DNA from 2 places in the Roseateles sp. DAIF2 genome. Region 1 is predicted to be linked to the other one. Evidence: predicted binding sites of a transcription regulator. Region 1 holds the regulator's gene; the other holds the start of a gene.
The links. Region 1 encodes LexA, which represses DNA repair genes until DNA is damaged. Its sites were predicted from a motif close to ACTGTATNNNNATACAGT; they were not measured.
Positions count from the first base shown of each region.

Region 2: a site for LexA is predicted at 3,929-3,946, ahead of imuA (translesion DNA synthesis-associated protein ImuA). Genes of this name have one in related genera too.

Region 1 covers NZ_CP049919.1:2,910,178-2,917,629, forward strand. The annotation lists gene G8A07_RS13220 (SPOR domain-containing protein) at 1-73, shown strand, start outside; gene G8A07_RS13225 (CvpA family protein) at 89-583, shown strand; gene purF (amidophosphoribosyltransferase) at 643-2,154, shown strand; gene G8A07_RS13235 (O-succinylhomoserine sulfhydrylase) at 2,154-3,413, shown strand; gene gltX (glutamate--tRNA ligase) at 3,418-4,839, shown strand; tRNA gene G8A07_RS13245 (tRNA-Ala) at 4,952-5,027, shown strand; tRNA gene G8A07_RS13250 (tRNA-Glu) at 5,064-5,139, shown strand; tRNA gene G8A07_RS13255 (tRNA-Asp) at 5,251-5,327, shown strand; tRNA gene G8A07_RS13260 (tRNA-Ala) at 5,418-5,493, shown strand; tRNA gene G8A07_RS13265 (tRNA-Glu) at 5,530-5,605, shown strand; tRNA gene G8A07_RS13270 (tRNA-Asp) at 5,644-5,720, shown strand; gene G8A07_RS13275 (helix-hairpin-helix domain-containing protein) at 5,857-6,156, opposite strand; gene lexA (transcriptional repressor LexA) at 6,160-6,864, opposite strand; gene G8A07_RS13285 (asparaginase) at 6,958-7,452, shown strand, end outside.
Region 2 covers NZ_CP049919.1:4,702,940-4,710,391, forward strand. The annotation lists gene G8A07_RS21660 (ABC transporter permease) at 1-826, opposite strand, end outside; gene G8A07_RS21665 (ABC transporter substrate-binding protein) at 842-2,452, opposite strand; gene G8A07_RS21670 (RidA family protein) at 2,613-3,002, shown strand; gene G8A07_RS21675 (GNAT family N-acetyltransferase) at 3,113-3,760, opposite strand; gene imuA (translesion DNA synthesis-associated protein ImuA) at 4,019-4,804, shown strand; gene G8A07_RS21685 (DNA polymerase Y family protein) at 4,749-6,068, shown strand; gene G8A07_RS21690 (error-prone DNA polymerase) at 6,151-7,452, shown strand, end outside.

The DNA.
Region 1 (7,452 bases):
CCGCGAGGAGGCCGACAAGGTGGCGGCCAAGGTGCGCGGCGGTGGCCTGTCCACCGCGGTGCTGACGCTCTGACGGGGCGGGGTCATCATGGGCTGGGTCGACCTCGTGCTGCTGGCGGTGCTGGGCATCTCGGTGCTGCTGGGGCTGTGGCGCGGCCTGGTCTACGAGCTGATGGCCATCGTCGGCTGGATCGTGGCCTATCTGGCCTGTCCCTATGTGGCACCCTGGATCGAGCCCTGGCTGCCGGCCGCGCGCCTCGGCCCCTCGACCGTGCACATGCTGGGCCTGGTGCTGGGCTTTGTCGCGGTGCTGGTGGTCTGGGGCCTGACGGCGCGGCTCGTGCGGGCGCTGATCCATGCGACGCCGCTGTCGGTCGTGGACCGGCTGCTGGGCGGCGGTTTCGGCGTGCTGCGCGGCGTGCTGATTGCGCTGCTGGCGGTGGTGCTGGTCAGCATGACGCCGGCCTCGCAGACCGAGACCTGGCGTGCCTCGCAGCTGGCGCCGGTGCTGCATGCAACCCTGCACGGGCTGGCGCCGATGCTGCCGGCCGAGCTGGTGAAGTTCATTCCGGCCGGGGCCTGATGCAGGGCCCGGCCATCGAAGATCGTTGGTAAGCAAGTTAACAACAAGGAAGCAGTCCCATGTGTGGCATCGTCGGTGTGATCTCCCAGGCGCCGGTCAACCAGCTGATTTATGACGCCTTGCTGCTGCTGCAGCACCGCGGCCAGGATGCCGCCGGCATCGTCACGATGCAGGGCAACAAATGCTTCATGCACAAGGCGCGCGGCATGGTGCGCGATGTGTTCCGCACCCGCAATATGCGCGCGCTGCCCGGCAATATCGGCCTGGGCCAGGTGCGCTACCCGACCGCCGGCAATGCCTACAACGAGGAAGAGGCCCAACCCTTCTACGTCAACGCGCCCTTCGGCCTGGTGCTGGTTCACAACGGCAACCTGACCAACGCCCATGCGCTGAAGAAGGAGCTGTTCGACATCGACCGCCGCCACATCAACACCGAGAGCGATACCGAGGTGCTGATCAATGTGGTCGCGCATGAGCTGGAGCGCGTCGCGCGCGACCTGCCGCTGACGCCCGATGCGGTGTTCAAGGCGGTGAGCGCGGTGCACAAGCGCATCAAGGGCTCGTACGCGGTGATTGCGCTGATCGCCGGCCATGGCCTGCTGGCCTTCCGCGACCCCTTCGGCATCCGCCCGCTGTGCTTCGGCCAGTCGGCCGACGGCGAGTTCATGGTGGCCAGCGAGAGTGTGGCGCTGGAGGGCACCGGCCACAAGCTGACCCGCGACGTGGCGCCCGGCGAGGCCTTGTTCATCGACATGCAGGGCCAGGTGCACACCCAGCAATGCGCGCAGAGCCCGACCCTGAATCCCTGCATGTTCGAGTTCGTCTACCTGGCACGCCCGGACTCGGTGATGGACGGCATCTCGGTCTACCAGGCCCGCCTGAACATGGGCGAGACCCTGGCCCAGCGCCTGATCTCGACCATGCCGCCCAGCGAGATCGACGTGGTGATCCCGATCCCCGAATCGAGCCGCCCCTCGGCGATGCAGCTGGCGCACAAGATCGGCAAGCCCTACCGCGAAGGCTTCGTGAAGAACCGCTATGTGGGCCGCACCTTCATCATGCCGGGGCAGGGTGCGCGCAAGAAGTCGGTGCGCCAGAAGCTCAATGCGATCGGCCTGGAGTTCAAGGGCCGCAATGTGCTGCTGGTGGACGATTCGATCGTGCGCGGCACCACCTCCAAGGAGATCGTGCAGATGGCCCGCGAGGCCGGTGCGCGCAAGGTCTACCTGGCCTCGGCCGCGCCGCCGGTGCGCTTCCCGAATGTCTACGGCATCGACATGCCGACCAAGGAAGAGCTGATCGCGCATGGCCGCAGCATCGAGGAGGTGCGCCAGTACATCGGCGCCGATGCGCTGATCTACCAGGACGTCGACGCGATGAAGCGCGTCGTGGCGGCGCTGCAGCCGGGGCTGAACGGCTTCGAGGCCTCCTGCTTCGACGGCAGCTATGTCACCGGCGACGTCTCGGCCGAGGACTTCGAGACCATGCGCGAGCAGCGCAAGTCGCAGGGCGACGAGGAAGACGGCCCGGCCCGCACCCGCCTGGCGCTGCAGAGCGGACAGGACCAGTAATGAGCTCGACCGACGAGGCGCGGCGCCTGGCGCGCGCCGAGCTGCCGGCGGGCCTGCGCCCCGAGACCCTGGCGGTGCGCACCGCGCTGGCGCCCAGCCAGCATGGCGAGAACTCCGAGGCGCTGTTCCTGACCAGCGGTTATGTGCAGCCCGACGCCGAGACCTCGGCGCGGCGCTTCGCCGCGTCGGAGGACTTCACCTATTCGCGCACCAGCAATCCGACGGTGCGCAGCTTCGAGGCGCGCCTGGCGGCGCTGGAAGGCACCGAGGCCGCGGTCGCGACCGCCACCGGCATGGGTGCGATCCTGCTGCTGATCATGGGCCTCCTGAAGTCGGGCGACCATGTGGTCTGCTCGCGCTCGGTGTTCGGCTCGACGATCAACCTGTTCGCCAAGGAGTTCGGCAAGTTCGGCGTCGAGACGACCTTCGTCTCGCAGACCGATCTTGAGGAATGGCGCGCGGCGATCCGGCCGACGACCAAACTGTTCTTCGCCGAGACGCCGACCAACCCGCTGACCGACATCTGCGACATCCGCGCGCTGGCCGACATGGCCCATGGCGCGGGCGCGCTGCTGGTGGTGGACAACAGCTTCTGCACGCCGGCGCTGCAGCGCCCGGCCGAGCTGGGCGCCGACCTGGTGATGCACTCCGGTACCAAGTATCTGGACGGCCAGGGCCGCGTGATGGCCGGCGCGCTGTGCGGGCCCGAGCGCCTGATCAAGGATGTGTTCGGCCCGGTGATCCGCACCGCTGGCATGACCCTGGCGCCGTTCAACGCCTGGGTGGTGCTGAAGGGCCTGGAGACCCTGGCCGTGCGCATGAAGGCGCATGGCGAGAACGCGCTGAAGGTGGCGCGCTGGCTGGAAGCCCGGCCCGAGGTGGCGCGGGTGTACTACCCCGGCCTGGCCTCGCATGCTCAGCATGAGCTGGCGATGCGCCAGCAGGGCGGGCAGGGCGGGGCGGTGCTGTCCTTCGACCTGCGCGGCCGCCATGGCGACGAAGGCCCGGAGGCGGCCCGCGCCGCGGCCTTCCACCTGATCGACAGCACCCGCGTGATCTCGATCGCCACCAATCTGGGCGACACCAAGTCCATCATCACCCATCCGGCCACCACCTCGCATGGTCGCCTGACCGAGGCGCAGCGCCAGGCCGCCGGTATCGGCCAGGGCCTGGTGCGCCTGGCGGTGGGCCTCGAGCATCCGGACGACATCACCGACGACCTGCTGCGTGGTCTGGCCACGCTGAACGACAAGAACTGAGCACATGAGCCAACAAGCAATCCGCACCCGCATCGCGCCGTCGCCGACCGGTTTCCTGCATCTGGGCACGGCCCGCACCGCGCTGTTTTCCTGGGCCTATGCCCGCCACCATGGCGGCCAGTTCGTGCTGCGCATCGAGGACACCGATGTGGCCCGCTCGACCCAGGATTCGGTCGAACAGATCCTGGCCGCGATGAAGTGGCTGGGCCTTGAGTACGACGAAGGTCCGGTCTATCAGATGCAGCGCCTGGAGCGCTACCAGGCCGTGATCGACCAGATGATCGCCGCCGGCACGGCCTACCGCTGCTACTGCACGCCCGAGGAGCTGGAGGCGATGAAGGCCGGCCAGGAGGCGCGCGGCGAGAAGCGCCGCTACGACGGCACCTGGCGCCCCGAGGCGGGCAAGGTGCTGCCGCCGGTGCCCGCGGGCATCAAGCCGGTCGTGCGCTTCAAGAACCCGGTCGACGGCGACGTCAGCTGGGAGGATCTGGTCAAGGGCACCATCACGATCAGCAATCGCGAGATCGACGACCTGATCATCCAGCGCCCGCCCGCGGCCGACGCGCCCGAGGGCACCCTGGGCGTGCCGACCTACAACTTTGCGGTGGTGGTCGACGACTGGGACATGGCGATCACCCAGGTCTTCCGCGGCGACGAGCACATCAACAACACGCCCTGGCAGATCAATATCTTCAAGGCCCTGGGCGCGCCGCTGCCGGCCTTCGGCCATCTGCCCATCATCCTGGGCGACGACGGCCTGAAGCTCTCCAAGCGCCGTGGCGCGGTCAGCGTCACCGCCTATGAAGAAGACGGCTATCTGCCCGAGGCGATGCTGAACTATCTGTCGCGCCTGGGCTGGAGCCATGGCGACGACGAGCTGTTCTCGCGCGAGCAACTGGTCAGCTGGTTCGACGGCACGCACCTGTCCAAGAGCCCGGCCCAATGGGACCCGGCCAAGCTGGAATGGGTCAATAGCCAGTACATCAAGCAGGCCGACGATGCGCGCCTGGCCGCGCTGGTCGAGGCGCAGCTGGCCAAGCGCGGCATCGCGGCACCGGCCGCGCGCCTGGTGGCCCCCTGCGCGCTGTTCAAGGATCGCTGCGCGACCACGGTGGTGCTGGCCGACTGGCTGAGCATGTATTTCGCGCCGGTGATGCCCGCGGCCGAAGACCTGACCACGCATGTCACCGACGCGGTGAAGCCCGCGCTGGCGGCGCTGGCCGACAAGTTCGCCGACCTCGAATGGAACAAGGCCGCGATCCAGGCCGCGATCAAGGAAACCATCGGCGCCTTCGGCCTGAAGATGCCGCAACTGGCGATCCCGGTGCGCGTGCTGGTGTGCGGTCGCGCGCAGACACCGTCGGTCGATGCGGTGCTGGAACTGTTCGACAAAGAAATTGTCATCAAACGCTTGCGCAGCGTCTGAAAATCGTTCTATAATCTTTTTCTCGCTTGAACAGCGCGACACACAAAGAATCGCAGCAGCCAGGAGAACCAAGCCGCAAGGCAAGGATTCAAAAAGCCGCTGTAGATCCTGAGGGGGTATAGCTCAGCTGGGAGAGCGCTTGCATGGCATGCAAGAGGTCAGCGGTTCGATCCCGCTTACCTCCACCAGATTTTCTGGTGGCGCGCAGTTCAAGAAGGCATATTGCCTCGTTCGTCTAGAGGCCTAGGACACCACCCTTTCACGGTGGCTACAGGGGTTCGAATCCCCTACGAGGTACCAATTCTTTTTGGATTGGAAAATACGTCGAAAGACGAACAAGTTTGATAAACTTGGTGATTGAAGCAGATTATTGATATATAATCTGAAAAGATTACGAATTTATTCCACTGCGGAGTGGTAGTTCAGTTGGTTAGAATACCGGCCTGTCACGCCGGGGGTCGCGGGTTCGAGCCCCGTCCACTCCGCCAAGGTTTGCAGATGCAAACGGCCATTAAGTTGGCCGTTTGTATTTAAAATGAGATATAATAGATACGCTTGAACGGCGCGTTACCCGATAAGGGGGTATAGCTCAGCTGGGAGAGCGCTTGCATGGCATGCAAGAGGTCAGCGGTTCGATCCCGCTTACCTCCACCAAAATTCTGGTGGCGCGCGGTTCAGGTAGATTTTATTGCCTCGTTCGTCTAGAGGCCTAGGACACCACCCTTTCACGGTGGCTACAGGGGTTCGAATCCCCTACGAGGTACCAGTTTGATGAATACGCTAGACGGTATTCATCGCCACTGCGGAGTGGTAGTTCAGTTGGTTAGAATACCGGCCTGTCACGCCGGGGGTCGCGGGTTCGAGCCCCGTCCACTCCGCCAAAATATTGAAGCCCCGAGTATGTAGATACTCGGGGCTTTTTCTTTGCTGGTTTGGATTCAATAGCCGAAGGCATGTGGAGATTCCTCGCGCCTTGCGATGCCCGGGTCCGGGTGTAAATATCGGCCGTGGCGTCGTTCAAACCTGCCCGTAAACCAGCTTGCGCTCCGCCGTGTAATGCCACCAGGGTTTGGCTGGCGCGCCGCGCATGAAATCGACCGCGGCCATCAGGGTGTCGAGCACACAGGGATCCTGGCGCTGCTCGGTGATCACGCACAGCTGCTGGTAGAGCACGAAGGCATCGCGGCCACGCAGCTGCTGCGGCGTTTGGATGCCTAGCAGGCGCAGGTCGGCCGCCATGGCCGGGCCGATGTTGGGAATCTGCTCGAGGCTCGCGCAGTCCTCACAATGCCGGGCCTTCGCGGCGGCTGCGGCCATCGCTCAGAAGCTCAGCGAGTTGCGGATCAGGCCGACCGCATGGCCCTCGATCGCGAAATCGTCCTGCGGCGTTACCTGGATGGGTTCGAAGTCGGCGTTCTCGGGCAGCAGGCTGATGCCGTCGCGACGTTTCTGGTAGCGCTTGACCGTGACCTCATCGCCGATGCGGGCCACGACGATCTGGCCGTTCTTGGCCTCGCTGGCCTTCTGCACCGCGAGCAGGTCGCCATCGATGATGCCGATGTCCTTCATGCTCATGCCCTTGACCTTCAGCAGGAAGTCCGGCCGGCGGGCGAACATGCCGGCCTCGACCGTGTAGCTCTGCTCGATATGTTCCTGCGCCAGGATCGGCGCGCCGGCGGCGACGCGGCCGATCAGCGGCAAGGTCAGCTGCGCCAGGCTGGCCAGGGGCAGGGCGAACTGCATCTGCTCCTCGCGCAGGCGGCGCTCCTGGCGTTCCTGGTTCAGCGCGCGCAATGTGTCAGACTTCAGCCGGATGCCGCGCGAGGTGCCGCCGACCAGTTCGATCACGCCCTTGCGGGCCAGGGCCTGCAGATGTTCCTCGGCCGCGTTGGCGGAGCGGAAACCCAGTTCGGCCGCGATCTCGGCCCGGGTGGGCGGGGCGCCGGTGGTTTCGATGGCTTCGCGCACGAGATCGAAGATCTGCTGCTGTCGGGCGGTGAGTTTGGGGCTGCTGTTATCGTCCACGAGGCACCTCGCTGGCGGTGTTGGTAAGGGCGGTTCTTTGCTTTCTTATCGTCTGAGTATATATCCAGTAACTGTTCATTTATCCAGGAATCAATGAGCTCCTCGAACAACAGCAATCTCGTGGTGATTCTGGGCACCGGCGGCACCATTGCCGGCCGGGCGGCGCAGGCCTCGGACAATGTCGGCTACAAGGCCGCCGAACTCGGCGTGCAGCAGCTGCTCGACGCGATCCCGGCCCTGGCCGGCCGGCCGCTGGAGGCCGAGCAGCTGGCCCAGCTCGACAGCAAGGACATGGATTTCGCCACCTGGCAGAAGCTGGCGCGGCGCGTGGCCGAGCATCTGGCGCGGCCGGAGGTCGCGGGCCTGGTGATCACCCACGGTACCGACACCCTGGAAGAGACCGCGTTCTTCCTGCAGCGGGTGCTGGCGCCGGCCAAGCCGGTGGTGCTGACCGCGGCGATGCGCCCGGCCACCGCGCTGCAGACCGACGGACCGCAGAACCTGCTGGATGCGGTGGCGGTCGCGGTGCATCCCGGCGCGCGCGGCGTGCTGACGGTGTTCGCTGGCGCGATCCATAGCGCAGAGCAG
Region 2 (7,452 bases), 1.8 Mb from region 1:
GCAGCACCGCGTTGACCACCAGGTTGCCGACGCCGGGCAGGCCGAACACCGTCTCGGTGATCACGGCGCCGCCGATCATCAGCGCCACCGTCAGGCCCAGCACGGTGACGATCGGCACCAGGGCGTTGCGCAGCGCATGCTTGAACACCACCACGCCCTCGGGCAGGCCCTTGGAGCGGGCGGTGCGCACATAGTCCTCGCTCAGCACATCCAGCATCGAGGCGCGCGTGAAGCGGATGATCAGCGCCGAGTTCAGGAGGCCCAGCACCAGGGCCGGCAGCACCAGCGCGTGCAGCCGCTGCGACAGGGGCGCGCCCGGATCGCCATAGCCCGAGACAGGGAACCAGCCCAGCGAGACCGCGAAGATCTGGATCAGCACCAGGCCCATCCAGAAGCTCGGGATGCTGGCGCCCAGCATCGCGATGCCGGTGAAGAACTGGTCGATGAAGCGGCCGCGGAACACCGCCGACAGCACGCCGCAGGGCACGCCGATCAGCGCCGCCACCGCCACCGCCAGCAGGGCCAGCAGCAGGGTCGGCTCGGCGCGCTCCCACAGCGCCTGGGTGACCGGGCGCTGCAGGAAGATCGAGTCGCCCAGATTGCCCTGGGCCAGCTCGCGCAGCCAGTAGCCGAACTGCAGCGGCAGCGGCTGGTCCAGCCCGTACTGCACGCGCACCCGGGCGATGTCGGCAGGCGTGGCCTGGTCGCCCAGCAGCACCGCCACCGGGTCGCCGGGCGCGGCGCGCGTCAGCAGGAACACCAGCACGGCGACGATGGCCATCACCACCGCCATGCCGCCCAGGCGGGAAAGCAGGTACTTCAACATGATGCCGGCCCGGGGTCAGTTCTTGACTGTCACGTTCCAGAAGAAGGGCCAGGCGGACGGTTGGTAGTTCGTCAGGGCCGGGCTGCGCGCCGACAGGCCGGCGAACTTGCCGACGTTGACATACGGCACCTCGTCGTAGACCACCTGCTGCACCTTGCTCCAGAGCTGGCCGCGCTTGGCCGGGTCGCTCTCGCGGTTGAAGGCCTCCAGCGCGGCGGTCTTGGCCGGGCTGCCCCACCAGCCGGGCGCGCCGTCGCCCAGCTGCGGCGGCGACAGCATCGGCTCGGGGAACTGGCCGGAATGGGTGATGTACAGGTCCCACAGCTTGGACTCGCCGCGGCGCTGCACCAGGGTGGCCCAGTCCACCACCACCAGCTCGGCCTTCAGGCCGGCGCGCTTGAACTGCTCGGCCATCAAGAGGGCCATGTTGTAGTGGAAGTCGTATTGGCGGCTGGTCAACACGCGGATCGTCTCGCCCTTGTAGCCGGCCTTCTCGGCCAGCTCCTTGGCCAGGCGCGCATTGCGCTGGTTGTACTTGTCGGCGCCGGCGGTCGAGTAGAACGGCGAGCCCTTGGGGAAATGATTCGCCTCGGCGCTGAAGAAGCGCGTGTCGCCGAAGCCGGCGGCCAGCATCTCGCCCGGGCCCATCGCGGTCTGCACCGCCTGGCGCAGCGCGGCATTGGCCAGCACACCTTCCTTGGTGTTGAAGACGATGTAGGGGAAGCCGAAGGACGGCGTCATGATCGGCACGGTCTTGCCCTGCGCCTTCTCCAACCGCGCCATCGCCTCGACCGGTAGCAGGTCGGCATAGTGGTACTGGCCGGCCAGCGCGCCCTCGACCCGCGTGTTGGCATTGGGCACCGGCACGAAGCGCAGCTCCTGGATCAGGGCCTCGCGTTTGCCGCCATAGCCGCTGGCCGGCTCCTTGCGCGCGCTGTACTGCTCGAAGCGGCTCAGCAGCACATATTGGTCGGGGCGGCGCTCCTTGAAGCGGTAGGGGCCGGTGCCGACGAAATCCTTCAGCGGCTGGGCGATCGCCTCCTTGGCCATGATCGCGGCCATGCCGGTCGGCAGGGCCAGCTGCGCCACCAGCGGGGCATAGGGGTTCTTCAGGCTCAGCTCGACTTCCAGCGCGCCGATGGCCTTGATGCCGGCCAGCTCCTTGGCCACCGCCTTGCCGCGCGGCGCGTTGTCCATCCAGCGCTGCAGGCTGGCGACCACATCCTCGGCGTTCAGGTCGCGGCCCGAATGCAGCTTGACGCCCTTGCGCAGCGCGATGCGGTAGGTCTTGCCGTCGGCCGAGACCTTGGGCAGCGCCTCGGCCAGCATCGGCGTGAGCTGCCACTTGGCGTCGAAGGTGTAGAGAGGCTCGAACACATGCTGCATGATCGTGCCCACCAGGTCCGCGGTCGACGCCATCGGATCCAGGGTCTGCGGCTCGCCCACCATCGCCAGGGTGGCATGGCTGGCGGGGGCCTGGGCCAGCGCCGCGCCGGGCAGGAAGCCGGCGCTGCAGATCGACAGGCAGGCCGCGGCCAGAGGGGCCGCCGCGATCCGGCTCAAGGCCTGGCGCCGCTGCGGCGAGGGCGTGGAGGCAGGGGAAGCTGCTGCTGGGTCACGACGCATACTGATGTCTCCGCTTGAAAATTAGTTTCAGCTGCGAGAACGATATGCGGTTTTTGTGCGCCAAATCCTAGAGAAAACCCGATGACATGGCGACTTTACTGAAATACACTTTCACACCAACAGCCACCCTTTCATCCATCCACCCATCAGGAACCTCGCCATGCCTTTGGAATACCTGGGCGCCCCGCCCGTCGCCTCCGACCAGCAGGCCCGCCCCTTCTCGCCCGCGGTGCGTGCCGGCGATTTCGTCTATGTGTCCGGCCAGGTGCCCGCCAATGCCCAGGGCGAGATCATCACCGGCGGCATCGAGGCCCAGACCCATCAGGTGATGGCCAATCTGAAGGCCGTGCTGGCCCTGGCCGGCTGCACCCTGGACGATGTCTGCAAGAGCACGGTGTGGCTGGACGACGCGCGCGACTTCGGCGCCTTCAACCGCGTCTACATGAGCTACTTCCCGAACGGCAAGCCCGCCCGCTCCACCACCGAGGCCCGCCTGATGGTCGACGCCAAGGTCGAGATCGACGTCATCGCCTACAAGCCCAAGAACTGAGCCCACCCCCTACCGGCTGCGCCGGCCCCCTCAAGGGGGCAGCGCCGGCCGCCCGGCGAAGCCGGATCGGCGCCGCTCGCGCGGAAAGGCAATCCTGGCAGGCGTGAGGATCAGGCGCCAAACGGCGTCGGCTCGGTCGGCGTCCTCGGCAGCGCGGCCCAGCGCGCCGCGGTGATCTCATACTGCAGGCTGGGGGCCTGGCCGGGCACATCGGCCAGCGAGCCCTTCAGCAGCAGGCCCAGCCGGTCCAGGGTCTTGCGCGAGGGCGTGTTGGCCGGCTGCACCACCGCCTGCACCGCGCCGGCCTGCAGCTGCTCGAAGGCCAGCGCCAGCGCGGCCTGCGCCATCTCCGACGCATAGCCCTGGCCCCAATGCTGGGGCCGGAAGCGGAAGTAGAGATACAGGCCCGGCTGGCCCGCCACCGGCCGGCTCATGATGCCGCCCAGGCCGATCAGCTCGTCCGGCTGCTCGCGCAGCGCGATCGCCCAGTAGCCGAAGCCCTGGACCTGCCAATGCGCCAGCCAGCCCTGCAACAAGGTCTCGGCCGCGGCCCGCGAGCCCAGCAGCCCACCGGGGCTGAAGCGGTTCGTCACCGGGTCGGCATGCAGCTCGTAGATCGCGTCCAGGTCCGTCTCGCGGGGCATGCGCAACAGCAGCCGCGCGGTTTCCAGCGGCGTCGTCGACAGCGGCAACTGATCCTCTCGCAACGGCATCTTCGGCTCGGCCTCCTGGGCGGATTGCTGGTGGCTCGGGGCCACTTGGCAGAGATCAGGGTTTTACCTCATATCTCAAGCCTCATCTGTTTCCATGCCCCCCTGCCCGGGCGTGGCGGGCCGGATTTGCCGCCAAAAACAGACAGGCCGCAAAAAGCTGCACGAATCGCTCGGATAAGCCGGCAGGGCTTGGCGGGCCGCCCGGCCTCGTATACTGTATAAAAATACAGCCAACATCCCCACCACGCCCCTCGCACAGCCATGCATGCCGCCCCGTCACGGCAGCCGCCGGCGTCCCCACCCATGCCGGGGACGCGCGCCGCCGCTGCCTCCGTCCCCCTGCTCGGCGGCCCGCTGGGCCAGGCGCTGTGGCGCGGCTCGGAGCTGGCCCATGGCCATGCGCCCGGCCTGGCCTCGGGCTTCGCGGCGCTGGATGCCCTGCTGCCGGGCGGTGGCTGGCCGGGCCGCGCGCTCAGCGAGATCCTGCAGCCGCGCGCCGGCGTCTGCGAGCTGCGCCTGCTGGGCCCGACCCTGGCCGCCGCACAGCAGGCCGGCGGCCGCTCGCTGCTGCTGATCAACCCGCCCTTCACGCCGCACCTGCCCGGCCTGGCCGCCTGGGGGCTGAACCCGCGGCAGATCGTCTGGCTGGCCCCCGCCGGCGCGACCCAGGTGCTCTGGACCCTGGAGCAGGCGCTGAAGGCCAATGCCGCCGGCGCCCTGCTGGCCTGGCTGCCGGAATCGACCCGGCCCGACCAGCTGCGTCGGCTGCAGGCCTGCGCGCTGGGGGCCCAGGCGCCCTGCTTCGTGTTCCGCGCCGCGGCGGCGGCCACGCAATCCTCGGCCGCGCCGCTGCGCCTCTTGCTGCAACCGCGGGCCGATTGGGAACTGGAGCTGCGCATCCTCAAGCGCCGCGGTCCGGCGCTGGCGGCGCCGCTGCGGCTGCGCGCCGTGCCGCCGGCGCTGGCGCCGGTCCTGTCCAGCCGGCTGCTGCAGGGCGGCCCGCTGCCCACCGTTGTCCCTCAGGAGTCCCGCGATGTCGGCGCCGCATTGGCTCGCCCTGCTCGCGTCGAGCAGCGACTCGGGGTCTGAGCAGACCCTGGAGGCCTCACTGCGCGCCCTGGGCTGGTGGGCGCTGCAGTTCACGCCGCGCGTCGCGTGGCTGGAGGAGGCCGTCGTGCTGGAGGTCGGCGCGAGCCTGCGTCTCTTCGGCGGCGCCACGCGCCTGCACCGCCGCCTGTGGCGCGAGGCGCGTGATCTGGGCCTGGGCGGCATGGCCTGGGCGCCGACCAGCCTGGGCGCGCTGGCCCTGGCCCGCGCCGGCCGGCACGACGGCCTGGCCGAGCCGCTGGAGACCCTGCTGGACGCGCTGCCGCTGGCGGCCCTGAGCGCCGCAAACGAACACCAGGCCATGCTGCTGCGCCTGGGTTGCCGCAGCCTGGGCCAGCTGCGCGCGCTGCCGCGCCGCGCCCTCGGCCGGCGCTTCGGCGACGGACTGCTGCTGGCGCTGGACCGCGCCTATGGCCACAGCCAGGAGGCCCATGCCTGGCTGCAGGCGCCGGAGCGTTTCGAGGCGCGGCTGGAGCTGCCCTTTCGCATCGAGCATGCCCCGGCCCTGGTGCATTACGCGGAGGTCCTGCTGCGCCAGCTGTGCGGCTGGCTGGCCGCGCGCCAGGCCGGCATCAAGCAGCTGACCCTGGCCTGGCAGCATGACGCGATGCGCGGCCGCGACGTGGCGCTGGACGGCGAGCTGCAGTTCGGCACCGCCGACCCGACCCGCGAGCTGCGCCACCTAAGCCGGCTGCTGGCCGAGCATCTGGCGCGGCTGGAGCTGGCCGCGCCGGTCGGCGAACTGACGCTGCGCGCCGACGAGGTGATGCTGAAGCCCGAGCAGGCGGCCAGCCTGCTGCCCAGCTCGCCGGACGAGGCCATCGAGCCGCTGCCGCGCCTGCTGGAACGCCTGTCGGTGCGCCTGGGGCCGGAGCGGGTGCGCGCCGGCGAGCTGCGGGAGGACCACCGGATGGAGCTGATGCAGCGCTGGCTGCCCTGGCCCGGCCCGGCGCGGCCGAGCGCCGCGCGGCCGCCGCTCTACCCGCAGCCGGCCTGGCTGCTGGAACCGCCGCAGCCCTTGGAGGCCGTCCACAGCCAGCCGCGCTACCTGGGCGAGCCACTGCAGCTGCTGACCAAGCCACAGCGCGTCGAGGGCGGCTGGTGGGCCGGCCAGGCCCGCGGCCAGGGCCTGGTGCAGCGCGACTATGTGCTGGCGCAGAGCGCGCAGGCGGGGCTCTTGTGGATCTACCAGCAGCGCCTCTCGGGGGAGGAGTCGGGCTGGTTTCTGCATGGAGTCTTCGCATGAGCATGGCCGTTCGCCGGGCCGCTCCCAAGAACGGCCGAGCCCCCTCGGGGGGCCGACCGCGTACCCGCGGGCGGGGGGCTCCATGATTCCGGAGTACGCCGAGCTGCATTGCCTCAGCAACTTCAGCTTCCTGCGCGGCGCCTCCAATCCCGAGGAGCTGGTCGAGCGCGCCTGGCGCCTGGGCTATGCCGGCCTCGCGATCACCGACGAATGCTCGCTGGCCGGCGTGGTGCGCGCCTATACCCAGCTCAAGCGCCTGCGTGCCGCGGCCGAGGCAGAGGCAGAGGCAGAGGCAGAGGCAGAGGCAGAGGCAGAGGGACAGGAGATCGTGCTGCCGCAGTTGCTGATCGGCGCCGAGTTCCTGGTGCGCGATGACCTCAGCGGCGAGCCGGACTTCAAGATCGTCGCGATCGCCCGGGACCTGGAGGGCTACGGCAACCTCTGCCAGTTCATCACCCGGCTGCGGCGCGAGAGTGCGACCAAGGGCCAGTACCGGCTGCGGCGCTCGCAGCTGATGCCGGGCCGGCTGGCCGGCTGCCAGATCATCCTGCTGCCGCGCCGCGAGGCCGATGACGCGGCCCTGCTGGCGCCGGCGCTGTGGCTGCTGCGCCATCACCCCGGCCGCGCCTGGATCGGCGTCGAGCTGCTGCGCGACATCGGCGACGAGCTGTGGCTGCAGCGCCTGCGCGCGGTCGCGGAGCAGACCGCGCTGCCGCTGCTGGCCTGCGGCGATGTGCACATGCATGTGCGCTCGCGCAAGGCCCTGCAGGACGTGATGACCGCCACGCGCCTGGGCAAGCCGGTGCGCGACTGCGGCATGGACCTGCAGCCCAATGCCGAGCGCCATCTGCGCAGCCGGCTGCGGCTGGCGCAGCTCTATCCGCCGGACCTGCTGGCGCAGACCCTGCTGCTGATGGAGAGCTGCAGCTTCTCGCTGGACGAGATCCGCTACCGCTACCCCAGCGAGGTCGTGCCCGCGGGCGAGACGCCGGCCAGCCATCTGCGCCGGCTGACCTATGCCGGCATGGCGGACCGCTGGCCGGGCGGCGTGCCCGACCAGTGGCGCGAACGCATCGAGCATGAGCTGGCCCTGATCGAGGAGCTGCGCTACGAGCATTACTTCCTGACCGTGGCCGACATCGTCGCCCATGCGCGCCGCCTCGGCATCCTCTGCCAGGGCCGCGGCTCGGCGGCCAACAGCGTGGTCTGCTACTGCCTGAAGATCACCTCGGTCGACCCCGGGCGCAGCACCCTGCTGTTCGAGCGCTTCATCAGCCGCGAGCGCGGCGAGCCGCCGGACATCGATGTCGATTTCGAGCATGAGAAGCGCGAGCTCGTGATCCAGTACCTCTACGAGAAATACGGCCGCGACCGCGCCGCGCTG